DNA from 2 places in the Streptomyces sp. JLSY215 genome. Region 1 is predicted to be linked to the other one. Evidence: riboswitches for the same ligand, from Rfam matches in the RefSeq annotation. Region 1 holds a riboswitch; the other holds the start of a gene.
The links. A riboswitch is a leader RNA that binds a small molecule or an ion and turns the genes downstream of it on or off. The one in region 1 is predicted to bind cyclic di-AMP.
Positions count from the first base shown of each region.

Region 2: it holds a riboswitch for cyclic di-AMP, as region 1 does, so the genes downstream of both, AC5677_RS15410 (transglycosylase family protein) here and AC5677_RS28985 (M23 family metallopeptidase) in region 1, are expected to answer to the same signal.

Region 1 covers NZ_CM185022.1:6,490,046-6,497,322, reverse strand. The annotation lists gene AC5677_RS29000 (bifunctional acetate--CoA ligase family protein/GNAT family N-acetyltransferase) at 1-902, opposite strand, end outside; gene AC5677_RS28995 (HPr family phosphocarrier protein) at 1,050-1,331, shown strand; gene AC5677_RS28990 (GntR family transcriptional regulator) at 1,680-2,366, opposite strand; gene AC5677_RS28985 (M23 family metallopeptidase) at 2,588-3,388, opposite strand; cyclic di-AMP (ydaO/yuaA leader) riboswitch at 3,401-3,557, opposite strand; gene AC5677_RS28980 (M16 family metallopeptidase) at 3,799-5,166, opposite strand; gene AC5677_RS28975 (M16 family metallopeptidase) at 5,205-6,557, opposite strand; gene AC5677_RS28970 (DNA gyrase/topoisomerase IV subunit A) at 6,922-7,277, shown strand, end outside.
Region 2 covers NZ_CM185022.1:3,478,397-3,485,673, reverse strand. The annotation lists gene AC5677_RS15425 (LysR family transcriptional regulator) at 1-157, shown strand, start outside; gene AC5677_RS15420 (cytochrome P450 family protein) at 214-1,548, shown strand; gene AC5677_RS15415 (transglycosylase family protein) at 1,933-2,907, shown strand; cyclic di-AMP (ydaO/yuaA leader) riboswitch at 3,160-3,328, shown strand; gene AC5677_RS15410 (transglycosylase family protein) at 3,336-3,989, shown strand; gene eno (phosphopyruvate hydratase) at 4,339-5,619, shown strand; gene AC5677_RS15400 (FtsB family cell division protein) at 5,741-6,208, shown strand; gene AC5677_RS15395 (DUF501 domain-containing protein) at 6,344-6,904, shown strand; gene AC5677_RS15390 (Ppx/GppA phosphatase family protein) at 6,901-7,277, shown strand, end outside.

The DNA of each region.
Region 1 (7,277 bases):
TGGACGCCGTGTTCGCCGCAGTCGCGGACCACATCAGGGACACGGTCGGCGGGCACGGCGATGACCGCCAGATCGACCGGGTCGGGGATCTCCCGCAGCGCGCGGACGGCGGGCACGCCCTCGGGGTCGAGGCGGTCCATGCCCTTGGGGAAGGCGTGGTTGACGGCGTGGGCGCGGCCGGTGAAGCCGGAGTCGAGGAGGTTGCGCAGGGCGGAGCGGCCGACGCCTCCGGGGGCGCGGCCCGCTCCGATGACGGCGACCGAGCCCGGGGCGAGCAGCCGCTGGACGGAGCGGGCCTCGGCGCGCTGCTCGCGGCCGCGCATCACGGCCATGGACTGCTCGGTCGGCTCCAGGTCGAATTCCAGCCGGACCACGCCGTCCTCGAAGGTGCGCTTCTGGGTGTAGCCGGCGTCCGTGAACACCTTGATCATCTTGGAGTTCGCGGGCAGTACCTCGGCCGCGAACCGGCGGATACCGCGCTCACGGGCCACTGCGGCGATGTGCTCCAGAAGGGCGGAGGCCACACCGCGGCCCTGGTGGGCGTCCTGGACCAGGAAGGCGACCTCGGCCTGGTCGTCCTCGGGGTCCTTGGCGGGCAGCCCCTGGTCGTTGATGCGGTCGTAGCGGACCGTGGCGATGAACTCGCCGCCCACGGTGGCGGCGAGGCCGACCCGGTCGACGTAGTCATGGTGGGTGAAACGGTGGACGTCACGGTCGGACAGCCGCGGGTAGGGCGCGAAGAAGCGGTAGTACTTCGACTCGTCCGAGACCTGTTCGTAGAACGAGACCAGCCGCTCGGCGTCGTCGGGGGTGATGGGGCGGATCTGCGCCGTGCCGCCGTCGCGCAGCACCACGTCGGCTTCCCAGTGGGTCGGGTACGCATGATCCGGCTGCGTCTGCATGCGGACAGCGTACGGCGGGGCACTGACAACCGGCCCGGCATGCGTACGCTCGGTGCCAACGGAGCGTTGCCGGGACGCCGCCGGAGCACTCCCGGCAGCGTGAGAGACTGGTCTAGACAACTGTCACGCGACTTGAAGGGCATCACCATGGCTGAGCGCCGCGTCAATGTCGGCTGGGCAGAGGGCCTGCACGCCCGCCCCGCCTCGATCTTCGTCCGTGCGGCCACCGCGGCCGGCATCCCGATGACGATCGCCAAGGCCGATGGCAACCCCGTCAACGCGGCCTCCATGCTCGCCGTTCTGGGCCTGGGCGCCCAGGGTGGCGAGGAGATCGTGCTGGCCTCCGACGCCGAGGGCGCCGAGGCCGCGCTCGACCGGCTGGCGAAGCTCGTCGCCGAGGGCCTGGAGGAGCTCCCGGAGACGGTCTGAGTCCCTCGGGATTTTTTGCTCTCTCTGCTCGCGACCCCGCGGCGGTGACCCGAAAAGGTTGCCGCGGCGGGGTCGTTTTCTTGCAGGCGCGGACGGCAGGCAGGATCGGTGTGGAGCGCTTCCCTGCACGGAACCGCTGAAACCTATTTGCTGTACGGGCACATCGTCATCACGACCGCCAATTATCCGGGCGGGGACGCGGCACGGAAACACAGCACCGAAACGGGGCGCGGAAACGCGGTGTGGAAACACGGTGCGAAAATACCGGCGTCGCGAATTACAGACACCATGGCCGCATTGAGCGCCCCGGCGGCGAATTCCGCACCCCCTTTGTATACAGACCGAATGTTAATGACGGGCACGCGCCGTGTTGACGGGCTGTTTCGCATCCCTCACCGCGGCCGCGGTGGGGCGCAGCCGGTACACCGGGAGGGAGCGTTCGATATGAGCCGCCATCAGGGCGCGGGCCCGCTCCGCGTCTCCCCTGGCCACCGCGTCCAGCACCGCGCCGTGTTCCTCCCACGAGTCGGTGGCCCGCGCGGACAGCTCCACGGCGTACATCCACTCGATCTTGCGCCGTAGCTGGGTGAGCAGCGCCGTCAGACTGGGGCTGCCCACCGCCTGGGCGAGCGTCTCGTGGAACCAGCCGTCCAGTTGGCGCACGTCCGCGGGGTGACCGTGCCGGGCCCGCTCGCGGCCGAGCCGTACGAGACCGCGCAGCACCTTCAGATGGGCGGGGCTGCGGCGGACGGCGGCACGGGCGGCGCCCAGCGGCTCCAACAGGGCGCGGATGTCCAGCAGATCGGCCGCCTCTTGTTCGGTGGGCTCGGCGACGCAGGCGCCCGCATGATGGCGGGTGGTGACAAAGCCCTCGGACTCCAGGGTGCGCAGCGCCTCGCGGACCGGGACTCTGGAGACTCCGTATCGGGCCGCGAGAATTTCTTCGATCAGCCGGCTCCCCGGTGCGAGCGCACCGGAGACAATGTCATCGCGAATCGCCGTGCACACCGCATGCGCGGAAAGATGGCCTCGCATCGTCGTGCCTCCGCCGTAATTCCCGGGAAACGCCGCCGATCGGCGGGTTTTCCGTGACTCTATTCGACCGGGACGAGTTTTCCGACGGGCTCCGGGAATTCAGGGATATTTTTTGGCCAGGCGCCGGACTCCGGGGGACGGCGACGACCGGCGGCCGCCGTCCGCCGGACACACGGAAGCCCCGGCCGGTCGGCCGGGGCTTCAGCGGAACACGCGGGACGTCAGACGTCGACGCCGTGCGAGCGCAGATACGCGATCGGGTCGATGTCCGAACCGTAGTCGGGGCCCGTGCGGGCCTCGAAGTGGAGGTGCGGCCCGGTGACGTTGCCGGTGGCACCGGAGAGGCCTATCTGCTGGCCGGGGGTGACGGTCTGGCCGACCGCGACCCCGATGGACGACAGGTGGCCGTACTGGGTGTACGTCCCGTCGTGCATCTTGATCACGATGTTGTTGCCGTACGAGCCGCCCCAGCCGGCCTCCACGACGGTGCCCCGGCCCACGGCGTGGACGGAGGTGCCGGTGGCGGCGTGGAAGTCGATGCCCGTGTGGCTGCCGGAGGACCACAGGCTGCTGGAGGCCTTGTAGCCGGTGGAGATGTAGGAGCCCGCTATCGGGGCGACGAAGGCGTTGAGCCGCTTGCGCTCGGCCTCGCGGGCCGCGCGCTCCTTGGCCTCACGCTCCGCCTTGGCCTTCTTCTTGGCGGCCTCGGCGAGCCGCTGGGCCTCGTCGGCCGCCCGCTTCGCCACGGCCTCGGCCCTCGCCTGCACGGCGGCGACCTCGGCGGCCGTCTGCTGCGAGTCGGCCTGGGCCTCGACGCGGCTGGCGAGCTCGTCGCCCATCACGACAGCCTGCTGCAGGCCGGTGTCCGCGGCGTGCGTCCCACTGGAGGCGGCCAGCGCCGGCGAGGCGACGGAGGCGACGACACCGGTGGCCGCGAGGGTGGCCGCGCCGGCGAACTTGCGGGTCGTACGGGCCGTGCGGCTGGCACGACGATGCTTCCCGGTGGCACGGGTGAACGCCATCTGCTGGCTTGTCCTTTCCTTCCTTCTCGCCTACCGGGTTAGCTGACGGGTTCGGAGCAGGAAGGTCTCCTACGGACCCCTCCGGAGAGAGACCCGATTCACCCCAAGGGACATGTGGGTCCCCGGCTCCCCTGGCTCGCGCCGTACGGGGACTCGGCGATGACTGTCCGGTGCCACTGTTGTGGCGGACCTGTGACGAACAGTCGGACCGACGCTAATCGGGACATCTTTCAATCGGCAAACAGAACTGGCCCTTTGTGCCGTACGCCACAAGGACACCGGGCAACCAGACGCACCATTCCGGACATACGACGGCTCCCGTGGCGGACGTGCACCACGGGAGCCGTTGTATCGATGGATGGCCGGGCCCTTCCCCGGCCGGTCCCTGACCGGCAGTCAGACGGCGGGGCTCAGCCGCTGACGACCGTCACCTTGCCGATGCCCAGTTCCCTGACGGGCTCCGTGATCTGCGCGGCGTCACCCACCAGGATTGTCACCAGGCGGTCCACGGGGAAGGCGCTGACGGCCGCCGCGGTCGCCTCGACCGTCCCGGTCTCGGCGAGCCGGGCGTACAGCTGCGCCTGGAAGTCGTCCGGGAGGTGCTGCTCCACCTGGTCGGCGAGGGTGCCCGCGACGGCGGCCGCGGTCTCGTACTTCAGCGGCGCGACCCCGACGAGGTTCTGCACGGCGACGTCCCGCTCGGCGTCCGTCAGCCCCTCCGCCGCCAGGGTGCGCAGCACCTGCCACAGATCCTGCAGCGCCGGCCCGGTGGAGGCGGTGTCCACCGACCCGCTGATGGCCAGCATCGCGGCGCCGCTTCCGTCCGCGGCGGAGCGCAGCACCTGACCGAAGGCGCGCACCCCGTAGGTGTAGCCCTTCTCCTCGCGCAGCACCCGGTCCAGCCGGGAGGTGAGCGTGCCGCCCAGGCAGTACGTGCCGAGGACCTGCGCGGGCCAGACGCGGTCGTGCCGGTCGGCGCCGATACGGCCGATCAGCAGCTGCGTCTGGACGGCTCCGGGGCGGTCGACGATGACCACACGGCCGGTGTCGTCGGCGGTGATCGGCGAGGGCTTCAGCGGCTCGGAGGTGGAGCCCTGCCAGGCGCCCAACGTGTCGGCGAGCGCCGCGTCCAGGTCGACGCCGGTCAGGTCACCGACGATGACGGCGGTGGCCGTGGCGGGCCGCACATGGGTCGTGTAGAAGGCGCGGACGGCCGCGGCGTCGATGCGCTCGACGGTCTCCTCGGTGCCCTGGCGGGGCCGCGACATCCGGGACGTGGCCGGGAACAGCTCCTTGGACAGCGCCACCGCGGCCCGTCGCGCCGGGTTGGCGAGCTCGTGCGGGATCTCGTCGAGGCGGTTGCGTACCAGCCGCTCGATCTCGCTCTCCGCGAAGGCGGGGGCGCGCAGCGCGTCGGCGAGCAGGCCCAGCGCGCGGTGCAGCCGGGACACCGGTACCTCGAGGGAGACCCGCAGGCCGGGGTGGTCGGCGTGCGCATCCAGGGTGGCGCCGCAGCGCTCCAGCTCGGCGGCGAACTCCTCGGCGTCGTGCTTGTCCGTGCCCTCGGACAGGGCGCGCGACATGATCGTGGCGACACCGTCCAGGCCCTCGGGCTCGGCCTCCAGAGGGGCGACGAGGTTGATCTCGACGGCAACGACCTGCTGGCCGGGGCGGTGGCTGGTCAGGAGGGTGATCCCGTTGGCCAGTTGGGAGCGCTCGGGGGCCGGGAAGGCCCACGGCTTGGGCGCGCCGCCCTTGGGCTGGGGGTGGAAGTCCATGGTGGTCACGGCGGAATCTGCGCGGGTGGTGGAGTCGCTCACCGGTCCGCCTCCTCCTTCTCGGTGTCGGCGGCCGGATCGGCCGGGGCGGTCGGCTCCGTGGGCTCGTACACGAGCACCGCGCGGTTGTCGGGGCGCAGCCGGGCCTTGGCGACCGCCTGCACCTCCTCGGGGGTGATGTCCAGGACGCGCCGGACGGCGGTCAGCGCGAGCTGCGGGTCCCCGAACAGGACGGCGAAGCGGCACAGTTCGTCGGCGCGGCCGCTGACCGTGGCCAGACGGTCCAGCCATTCGCGCTCCAACTGGGCCTGCGCGCGCTCCATCTCCTCGGGGCTCGGCCCCTCTTCGGCGAAGCGGGCCAGCTCCTCGTCGACGGCGCGCTCGATGGCGGGGACCTCCACGCCGCCCGACGTCTTCACGTCCAGCCAGCCCAGCGAGGGCGCCCCGGCCAGCCGCAGCAGCCCGAAACCGGCGGCGACGGCGGTGCGGTCGCGGCGCACCAGGCGGTTGTAGAGCCGGGAGGACTCGCCGCCGCCCAGGACGGTCAGGGCGAGATCCGCGGCGTCCGCCTCACGCGTGCCGTCGTGCGGCAGCCGGTAGGCCGCCATCAGGGCGCGGGAGGGCACCTCCTCCTCGACCACCTCGCGCAGCTCGCTGCCGATGATCTCGGGCAGCGAACCGTCGCGCGGCGGGCGCTTGCCGTCGTGCGAGGGGATCGAGCCGAAGTACTTCTCCACCCAGGCCAGCGTCTGCTCGGTGTCGATGTCTCCGACGATCGACAGCACGGCGTTGTTGGGCGCGTAGTACGTACGGAAGAACTCCCGCGCGTCCTCCAGAGAGGCCGCGTCCAGATCGGCCATCGACCCGATGGGGGTGTGGTGGTACGGGTGGCCCTCCGGGTACGCCATGGCCGTCAGCTTCTCGAAGGCCGTGCCGTAGGGGACGTTGTCGTAGCGCTGGCGGCGCTCGTTCTTGACGACGTCGCGCTGGTTCTCCATGGACTCGTCGTCGAGCGCGGTCAGCAGCGAGCCCATGCGGTCCGCCTCCAGCCAGAGCGCGAGCTCCAGCTCATGGGCGGGCATGGTCTCGAAGTAGTTGGTGCGCTCGAAGCTCGTGGTGCCGTTCAGCGATCCGCCGGCGCCCTGGACGAGCTCGAAGTGGCCATTGCCCTTCACCTGTGCGGAACCCTGGAACATGAGGTGCTCGAAGAGGTGAGCCAGGCCCGTACGGCCCTTGACCTCGTGGCGGGAGCCGACGTCGTACCAGAGGCACACCGCTGCGACCGGGGTCAGGTGGTCTTCGGAGAGCACCACGCGCAGGCCGTTGGGCAGCCGGTGCTCGGTCGCTGTCAGGCCGCCGGAGCCGGCTTGTTCTGTGGCCGTGTGACCCATGGGCATGTACGTCCCTTCGATCCGCTTGCGAGGAAGTCCTGTCACTGTATGCAACCGCGCCGACATCTGGCGAAGTTCCCGGACGAGCGGACCCGTACGGAGGGCCCGCGCGACGGCCCCGAGCCGCCGAAAGGGGAGTCGCGGTCGGCGTTGTCAGTGGGGCGGTCCACAATGGTCCGCGTCAGACTCAGGCAGACTCACGGGTTGATCCGCCGGCTGATCGGTCCGACGTCTGACCGATCCGCCGGCCGACCGGCCCGCCAACGGGGCGACCGGCACTTCCGGTCGGCCCGGCAGTGTTGACCGACCCGAGCATGTTGATCCCACATCGGCAGTAGACGCAGCAGAAGGAGCCGCAGCCGCGATGGCCCGCCGCAGCACGAAGACCCCGCCGCCGGACGACTTCGAGGAGAGGATCCTCGACATCGACGTCGTCGACGAGATGCAGGGTTCCTTCCTTGAGTACGCGTATTCGGTCATCTACTCCCGCGCCCTGCCGGACGCCCGCGACGGCCTCAAGCCCGTGCACCGCCGCATTCTGTACCAGATGAACGAGATGGGCCTGCGGCCCGAACGCTCGTACGTCAAGTGCGCCCGGGTCGTCGGCGAGGTGATGGGTAAGCTCCACCCCCACGGCGACGCGTCCATCTACGACGCGCTGGTGCGCATGGCGCAGCCGTTCTCGATGCGGCTGCCGCTGGTCGACGGCCACGGCAACTT
Region 2 (7,277 bases), 3.0 Mb from region 1:
CATGGTTCCCGAGGCGATCGCCTCCGGGCTGCCGGGGCTGGCCATGGTGCGCGTACGGCCGGCGCCGGAGCGTAGCGAGCGGGTGGTGTGGAGCGGCCTGGGGCCGTCGCCGGCGGCCGCGGCGTTCCTGGAGGGGCTGGGTGTGCCGCCGGGGTGAAACCGGGGGCTTACGGGACGGCATCCGCCGTATGGGGCACGGGTTACGGTCGGGATGTGCACGACACGCCAGACACCACCGCCCCCGTCACCCCGGCCACCGGCTGCCCCGCCGCCCGGCCCGAGCTGTTCACCTGGGAGTTCGCCGCCGACCCGTACCCCGCGTACGCCTGGCTGCGCGAGCATGCGCCGGTGCACCGGACCGCGCTCCCCAGCGGCGTCGAGGCCTGGCTGGTGACCCGCTACGGGGACGCGCGCCAGGCGCTGGCCGATGCCCGGCTCTCCAAGAACCCGGTCCACCACAGCGAGTCGGCACACGGCAAGGGCAAGGTCGGCATCCCCGGCGAGCGCAGCGCCAACCTCATGACGCATCTGCTCAACATCGATCCTCCGGACCACACCCGCCTGCGCCGTCTCGTCTCCAAGGCGTTCACCCCGCGCCGGGTCGCGGCCTTCGCCCCGCGCGTACAGGAGCTGACCGACCGCCTCATCGATGCCATGGTCGAAAAACAGCACGGCGCCGAGCGCGGGGCGGCGGACCTGATCCATGAATTCGCGTTCCCGCTCCCCATCTACGCGATCTGCGATCTGCTGGGCGTACCGCGTGAGGACCAGGACGACTTCCGCGACTGGGCGGGCATGATGATCCGGCACGGCGGGGGACCGCGGGGCGGAGTCGCGCGTTCCGTGAAGAAGATGCGGGGCTATCTCGCCGAGCTGATCCATCGCAAGCGCGAGGTCCTCGGGGAGCGGCCGGACCCGGACGAGGACCTGATCTCCGCGCTGATCCGGGCCTCCGACCACGGCGAGCACCTCACCGAGAACGAGGTCGCCGCGATGGCGTTCATCCTGCTCTTCGCCGGTTTCGAGACGACCGTGAACCTCATCGGCAACGGCATCTACCAGCTGCTGCGCCACCCCGCCCAGCGCGAGCTGCTGCAGAAGTCGATCGCGGCGGGCGACAGCGATCTGCTCGCCACCGGCATCGAGGAACTGCTGCGGTACGACGGTCCGGTGGAGCTGGCGACCTGGCGGTTCGCGACCGAGGAGCTGACGCTGGGCGGGCAGCGGATCGCCGAGGGGGACCCGGTCCTGGTGGTGCTGGCCGCCGCCGACCGCGATCCCGCCCGCTTCGCCGACCCGGACGTCCTCGACCTCACCCGGCGCGACAACCAGCACCTCGGCTACGGGCACGGCATCCACTACTGCCTGGGCGCGCCGCTCGCCCGGCTGGAGGGGCAGACCGCCCTCGCGACGCTGCTGACCCGGCTGCCGGACATCCGGCTCGCCGCGGAACCGGACGATCTGCGCTGGCGCGGCGGGCTCATCATGCGCGGACTGCGGTCGCTGCCGGTGGAGTTCACGCCGGAGGGATCCGCGGACCGGTCCTGACCGGGGGAGCCGGGGCGGCGGGCGGGACCGGAGGCCCTTGGCGACGGACCCCAGGCCGGTCCGTGCGGAACCGGCGGCTCCGGCCTGCGATGACCGCGAAGTGACGGAACGTCAGGCACGTGACCTCTGCGTGATCTCGACTACACCGACTTGTGACTACCCGTGACCCCGGCTACCTTTCGACCCACCGAATCGGCCACGGGTTCGACTGGCCGCACGGGTTCGACGCGCCACTGGGCTGCGTCGCCTCCGTTCGCCTCACCGGGCCGGCTCGGCAGACAACTCCAGCACGTCCACCGCCGCTCGAAAGGCAACCGCATGCGCTCCGGGAACGGCCGACACCGTCGCCCCCGTCAGGCACCGGCCATCTTTGTCACGGCGGGAGTGACCGGCGCCGGGCTCGCACTGCCGCTGTTCGCCGCGAGCGGTGCGCAGGCCGCCGACACCGCGACCTGGGACAAGGTCGCGCAGTGCGAGAGCGGCGGAATGTGGAGCGCGGCCTCCGGCAACGGCTTCTACGGCGGCCTCCAGCTGACCCAGGAGATGTGGGAGCAGTACGGCGGCACCTCGTACGCCTCGCGCCCCGACCTCGCCAGCCGCTCCGAGCAGATCGCCGTCGCCGAATCCATCCTCGACGACCGCGGCCCGGACGCCTGGCCGAGCTGCGCGGTGAACGCCGGGCTGACCAAGGACGGCCGCGCGCCGGAGGTCGACCCGGGCAGTACGAGCACCCCGCGGCCCGGCCCGTCGCACACCGCGGACCCGGCCGATCCGTCCGGCCCGGCCGACGACTCCTCCGACGGTCCCGAGGACGGGCCCTTCGGTGACGACGGCCCCTTCGGCGGCTCCTCCGACGAGGCGACGCCGACGCCGTCCCCGTCGGCCCCCGACGCCTCGGACCCCGCGGACCCGTCCGCCCCCTCCCACGAGGGCGAGGACGGCAGCGGTGCGGACGACCGCGGTGCCCCCGCGACGCCGGAGACCCCCGCCAAGGGCAAGCACCGCGGCGGCGCCGACGAGGGCCAGGGGGGCGGGGGCGGCAAGGACGGCAAGAGCGGCAGGAGCGGCGCCGACGACGGCAAGGGCGCGGACCGTGACGACCGGCCCGCCGGCCGCCACGCCTCCCGCGGCGGCGAGGAGCAGCGTACGGACCCCGGTACGCGCCCCGGAGCCGACCCGTCCGCCCCCGCCGACGGCTACACGGTGCGCTCCGGTGACACCCTGTCAGGCATCGCGGAGGCCCATGATCTGCCGGGCGGCTGGCCCGCGCTCTACGACCGCAACGAGAAGGTCGTGGGGGCCGACGCGGACCTGATCCACCCAGGTCAGCTGCTCGATCTCGGGCACGCGGCAGGGTAGTTACCGCCAGTTCGTCCCTTTTGGCGAAAGTGAGACAAGCGTCTCGTTCCGGGGTGTGGCGTCCGGCTCGTCGGCCGGATTCCGCACCCCGGCCCACCTGCGGAAATATGAGCCGCCGATGATCAAAAACGGTCAACTTGGTTCAGATAGTGGGGTTTGAACACCAAGGGGATTACTGATTACGGTCTGGACCGCTCGCCAAAGCGGGCCCTTCGATCACATGCCGAATCCTGCCGGTGATCGCAGGCAGTCGACGCGCAAGCGCCGAAGGCAGGAGCGGGGGACCCAAGGTAAGTGCCGGCCCCGCCCGTGAAAGCGGGTCAACCGGCTTGGGGTGAAGCCGCGTGTCCAGTGCACGCGGCCGGGTACTCACACGGCCCGAACCCGACAGCTCACCTCGTAGGCATCGGTGAGGAAACGAACGAACCATGCTGAACAAGGGCAAGCACCGTCGTCCGTCCAAGGCCGTCCGCATCGCCACCCTCGCCGGTGTCGCCGGTGCCGCCGTCGCCGTCCCGCTGATGGGCGCCACCTCCGCCTCCGCCGCGTCCGTCGCCACCTGGGACAAGGTCGCCCAGTGCGAGTCCGGCGGCAACTGGTCGATCAACACCGGTAACGGCTACTACGGCGGCCTCCAGTTCTCGAACTCCAGCTGGGCCGCCGCCGGTGGCACCCAGTACGCGGCCCGCGCCGACCTGGCCACCAAGGCCCAGCAGATCGCCGCCGCCGAGAAGCTCCTCGCCATCCAGGGTCCGGGCGCCTGGTCCTGCGCCGGTGCCGGCAACCTGACCGCCGGTGGCCCGTCCCCCGACCTCGACACCTCCGCCAAGGCCGAGGTCAAGAAGGCCCAGCCCGCGCCGAAGAAGGCTGCCCCGCAGCAGGCCGCCCCGAAGCAGAAGCAGGCCCAGCCGGCCCCGCAGAAGCCGCAGGGCAAGGGCAACTACACCGTCAAGGCCGGTGACACCCTCGCCAAGATCGCCAAGGCGCACGGCACCACCTGGAAGACGGTCTACGCCCACAACAAGTCCGTCATCGGCGGCAACCCGAACCTGATCTTCCCGGGCCAGAAGCTCAGCATCTGAGCCGTCCCCGCACCGGGACTCCCGCGGGCCTGAGTCATGGGCCCGCATCCTCCCCGAGCAGGCCCCGCCCGGCGCGCTACTCCCCCCAGCGCGCCGCGGCGGGGCTTCTCCATTCCATGTGCCGCCGCGTACGCCATTCCGCGCACCCCGCCGTACGCCAGCCCACCGGCACCCCGCCACCAGTGGCTTCCCGCGATTTTCCCCGTTCAGCGAACAATGCGCCCAAACCTCCCGGGAAATGGGCATCTGGGCCTCTTTTCGTCCCACGGAGCGGGCCAACGGCGAGCGGATCTCCCCGGGGCCGTTAGGCTCGTGCTGCAGAACTCCAGACACCCATGAAGGAGACAACGTGCCGTCCATCGACGTCGTCGTAGCCCGCGAAATTCTCGACTCGCGAGGTAATCCCACGGTCGAGGTCGAGGTCGGCCTCGACGATGGCAGCACGGGCCGTGCCGCCGTGCCGTCCGGCGCCTCCACCGGAGCCTTCGAGGCCATCGAGCTTCGCGACGGCGACCCGAACCGCTACCTGGGCAAGGGCGTGGAGAAGGCCGTCCTGGCCGTCATCGAGCAGATCGGCCCGGAGCTCGTCGGCTACGACGCGACCGAGCAGCGGCTGATCGACCAGGCGATGTTCGACCTGGACGCCACCGACAACAAGGGCTCGCTCGGCGCCAACGCCATCCTCGGCGTCTCCCTCGCCGTCGCGCACGCCGCCTCCGAGGCCAGCGACCTGCCGCTGTTCCGCTACCTCGGTGGCCCGAACGCGCACGTCCTGCCCGTCCCGATGATGAACATCCTGAACGGCGGCTCGCACGCCGACTCCAACGTGGACATCCAGGAGTTCATGATCGCCCCGATCGGCGCGGAGTCCTTCTCCGAGGCGCTGCGCTGGGGCGCCGAGGTCTACCACACCCTCAAGAAGGTCCTGAAGGCCAAGGGCCTGGCCACCGGCCTCGGCGACGAGGGCGGCTTCGCCCCGAACCTGGGCTCCAACCGCGAGGCCCTGGACCTCATCCTCGAGGCCATCAAGGAAGCCGGTTACGCCCCCGGCCAGGACATCGCGCTGGCGCTGGACGTCGCCGCCTCCGAGTTCTACAAGGACGGCAAGTACCAGTTCGAGGGCAAGGACCGCTCGGCCGCCGAGATGACCGAGTACTACGAGGAGCTGGTGGCGGCCTACCCGCTGGTCTCCATCGAGGACCCGCTGTTCGAGGACGACTGGGCCGGCTGGAACGTCATCACCGAGAAGCTCGGCTCCAAGGTCCAGCTCGTCGGCGACGACCTCTTCGTCACCAACCCCGAGCGCCTCGCCCGCGGCATCGAGGAGAACTCCGCCAACGCCCTCCTGGTCAAGGTCAACCAGATCGGCTCGCTGACCGAGACCCTCGACGCCGTCGAGCTGGCCCAGCGCAACGGCTTCAAGTGCATGATGTCGCACCGCTCCGGTGAGACCGAGGACGTCACCATCGCCGACCTCGCCGTCGCCACCAACTGCGGCCAGATCAAGACCGGCGCCCCGGCCCGCTCCGAGCGCGTCGCCAAGTACAACCAGCTGCTGCGCATCGAGGAGATCCTCGACGACGCCGCGGTGTACGCGGGCCGCTCGGCCTTCCCGCGTTTCAAGGGCTAGGGCTCGGGCGCCCGGCCAACGGCCGAGTGCCGCACTCTTCCCCGCGTCCCCGGCGACGGTCCCGTACCGTTGCCGGGGACGTACGTGGTTACGGCGTCCGGACGACGGAAGGGGAGGCGACGTGCCCGCGGACCGGTTCTCGACCGCGACCCGGCTCAAGGCGCTCGGCACTGCACTTGTCGAGTCCGGGGCGGCCGCCCGCGTCTACCGCGCCCGCCGGCCCCGCCGCAACCGCCTCACCGGCCGCGCCGCGCTGCTGGCCCTCGTGATGTGCTCGCTGGTCGTCGCGCTCGCCTACCCGATACGGCAGTACGTCTCCCAGCGCTCGGACATCGCCGATCAGCGCCGCAAGGCCGACCACGCGGCCCGGACGCTCGACGGCCTGCGCGACCAGAAGGCCCGCTGGCAGGACCCGGCCTACGTCGAACAGCAGGCCCGCCGCCATCTGCACTTCGTCATGCCCGGCGAAACCGGCTACATCGTGCAGGACGGCTCCGGCGCCGGCCCGGCCAAGAAGGCGCCCCGGGCGGACCGGCGCCCCTGGTACGAGAACCTGTGGGCCGCCGTCGATGCCGCGGACAGGCGGTAGCCGGTACGGTCACGGAGCCCTGGCCCGTACGGCCGGGCGGCGGCAGCCCGTACTGTCATAAGGGGGAGTCCACACCCCCTTGCCGCCCGCCCCACTCGCCCCACCCACCTCACTTTCTCCCCACCGAAAGCGCACATGGACACCGCCCCGCCCCAGACCGAGCCCACCGAGCCCACCGCCGCGGACATCGCCGCCTTCAAGGAGCAGCTCGGCCGCCCGCCGCGCGGCCTGCGCACCATCGCGCACCGCTGTCCCTGCGGGCAGCCGGACGTCGTCGAGACGGCGCCCCGCCTGGAGGACGGCACGCCCTTCCCCACGCTCTACTACCTCACCTGCCCGCGCGCGGCCTCCGCGATCGGCACGCTGGAGGCCAACGGCGTGATGAAGGAGATGAGCGAGCGGCTGAAGACCGACCCGGAGCTGGCCGCCGCCTACCGCGCCGCCCACGAGGACTACATCCGGCGCCGGGACGCCATCGAGGTGCTGCAGGGGTTCCCGAGCGCGGGCGGCATGCCCGACCGGGTCAAGTGCCTGCACGTCCTCGTCGGCCACTCGCTCGCGGCCGGTCCCGGGGTCAATCCGCTGGGCGACGAGGCCATCGCCATGCTGCCGGAATGGTGGAAGAAGGGCCCGTGCGTCAGCCCGTGCCAGGACACCCCCGAAGCCCAGGACGCCCCTGAAGGAGACGCCAAGTGAAGCGGGTCGCCGCCATCGACTGCGGTACGAACTCCATCCGGCTCCTGGTCGCCGACCTGGACCCCGCCACCGGCGAGCTGACCGACCTGGACCGCCGGATGCAGATCGTCCGGCTGGGCCAGGGCGTCGACCGGACCGGCCGGCTGGCCCCGGAGGCGCTGGAGCGCACCTTCGCCGCCTGCCGCGAATACGCCGCGGTGATCAAGGAGCTGGGCGCCGAGCGCCTCCGCTTCGTCGCCACCTCCGCCTCCCGCGACGCCGAGAACCGCGATGACTTCGTCCGCGGCGTGGTCGACATCCTGGGCGTCGAGCCCGAGGTGATCACCGGCGACCAGGAAGCCGAGTTCTCCTACAACGGCGCGACGAAGGAACT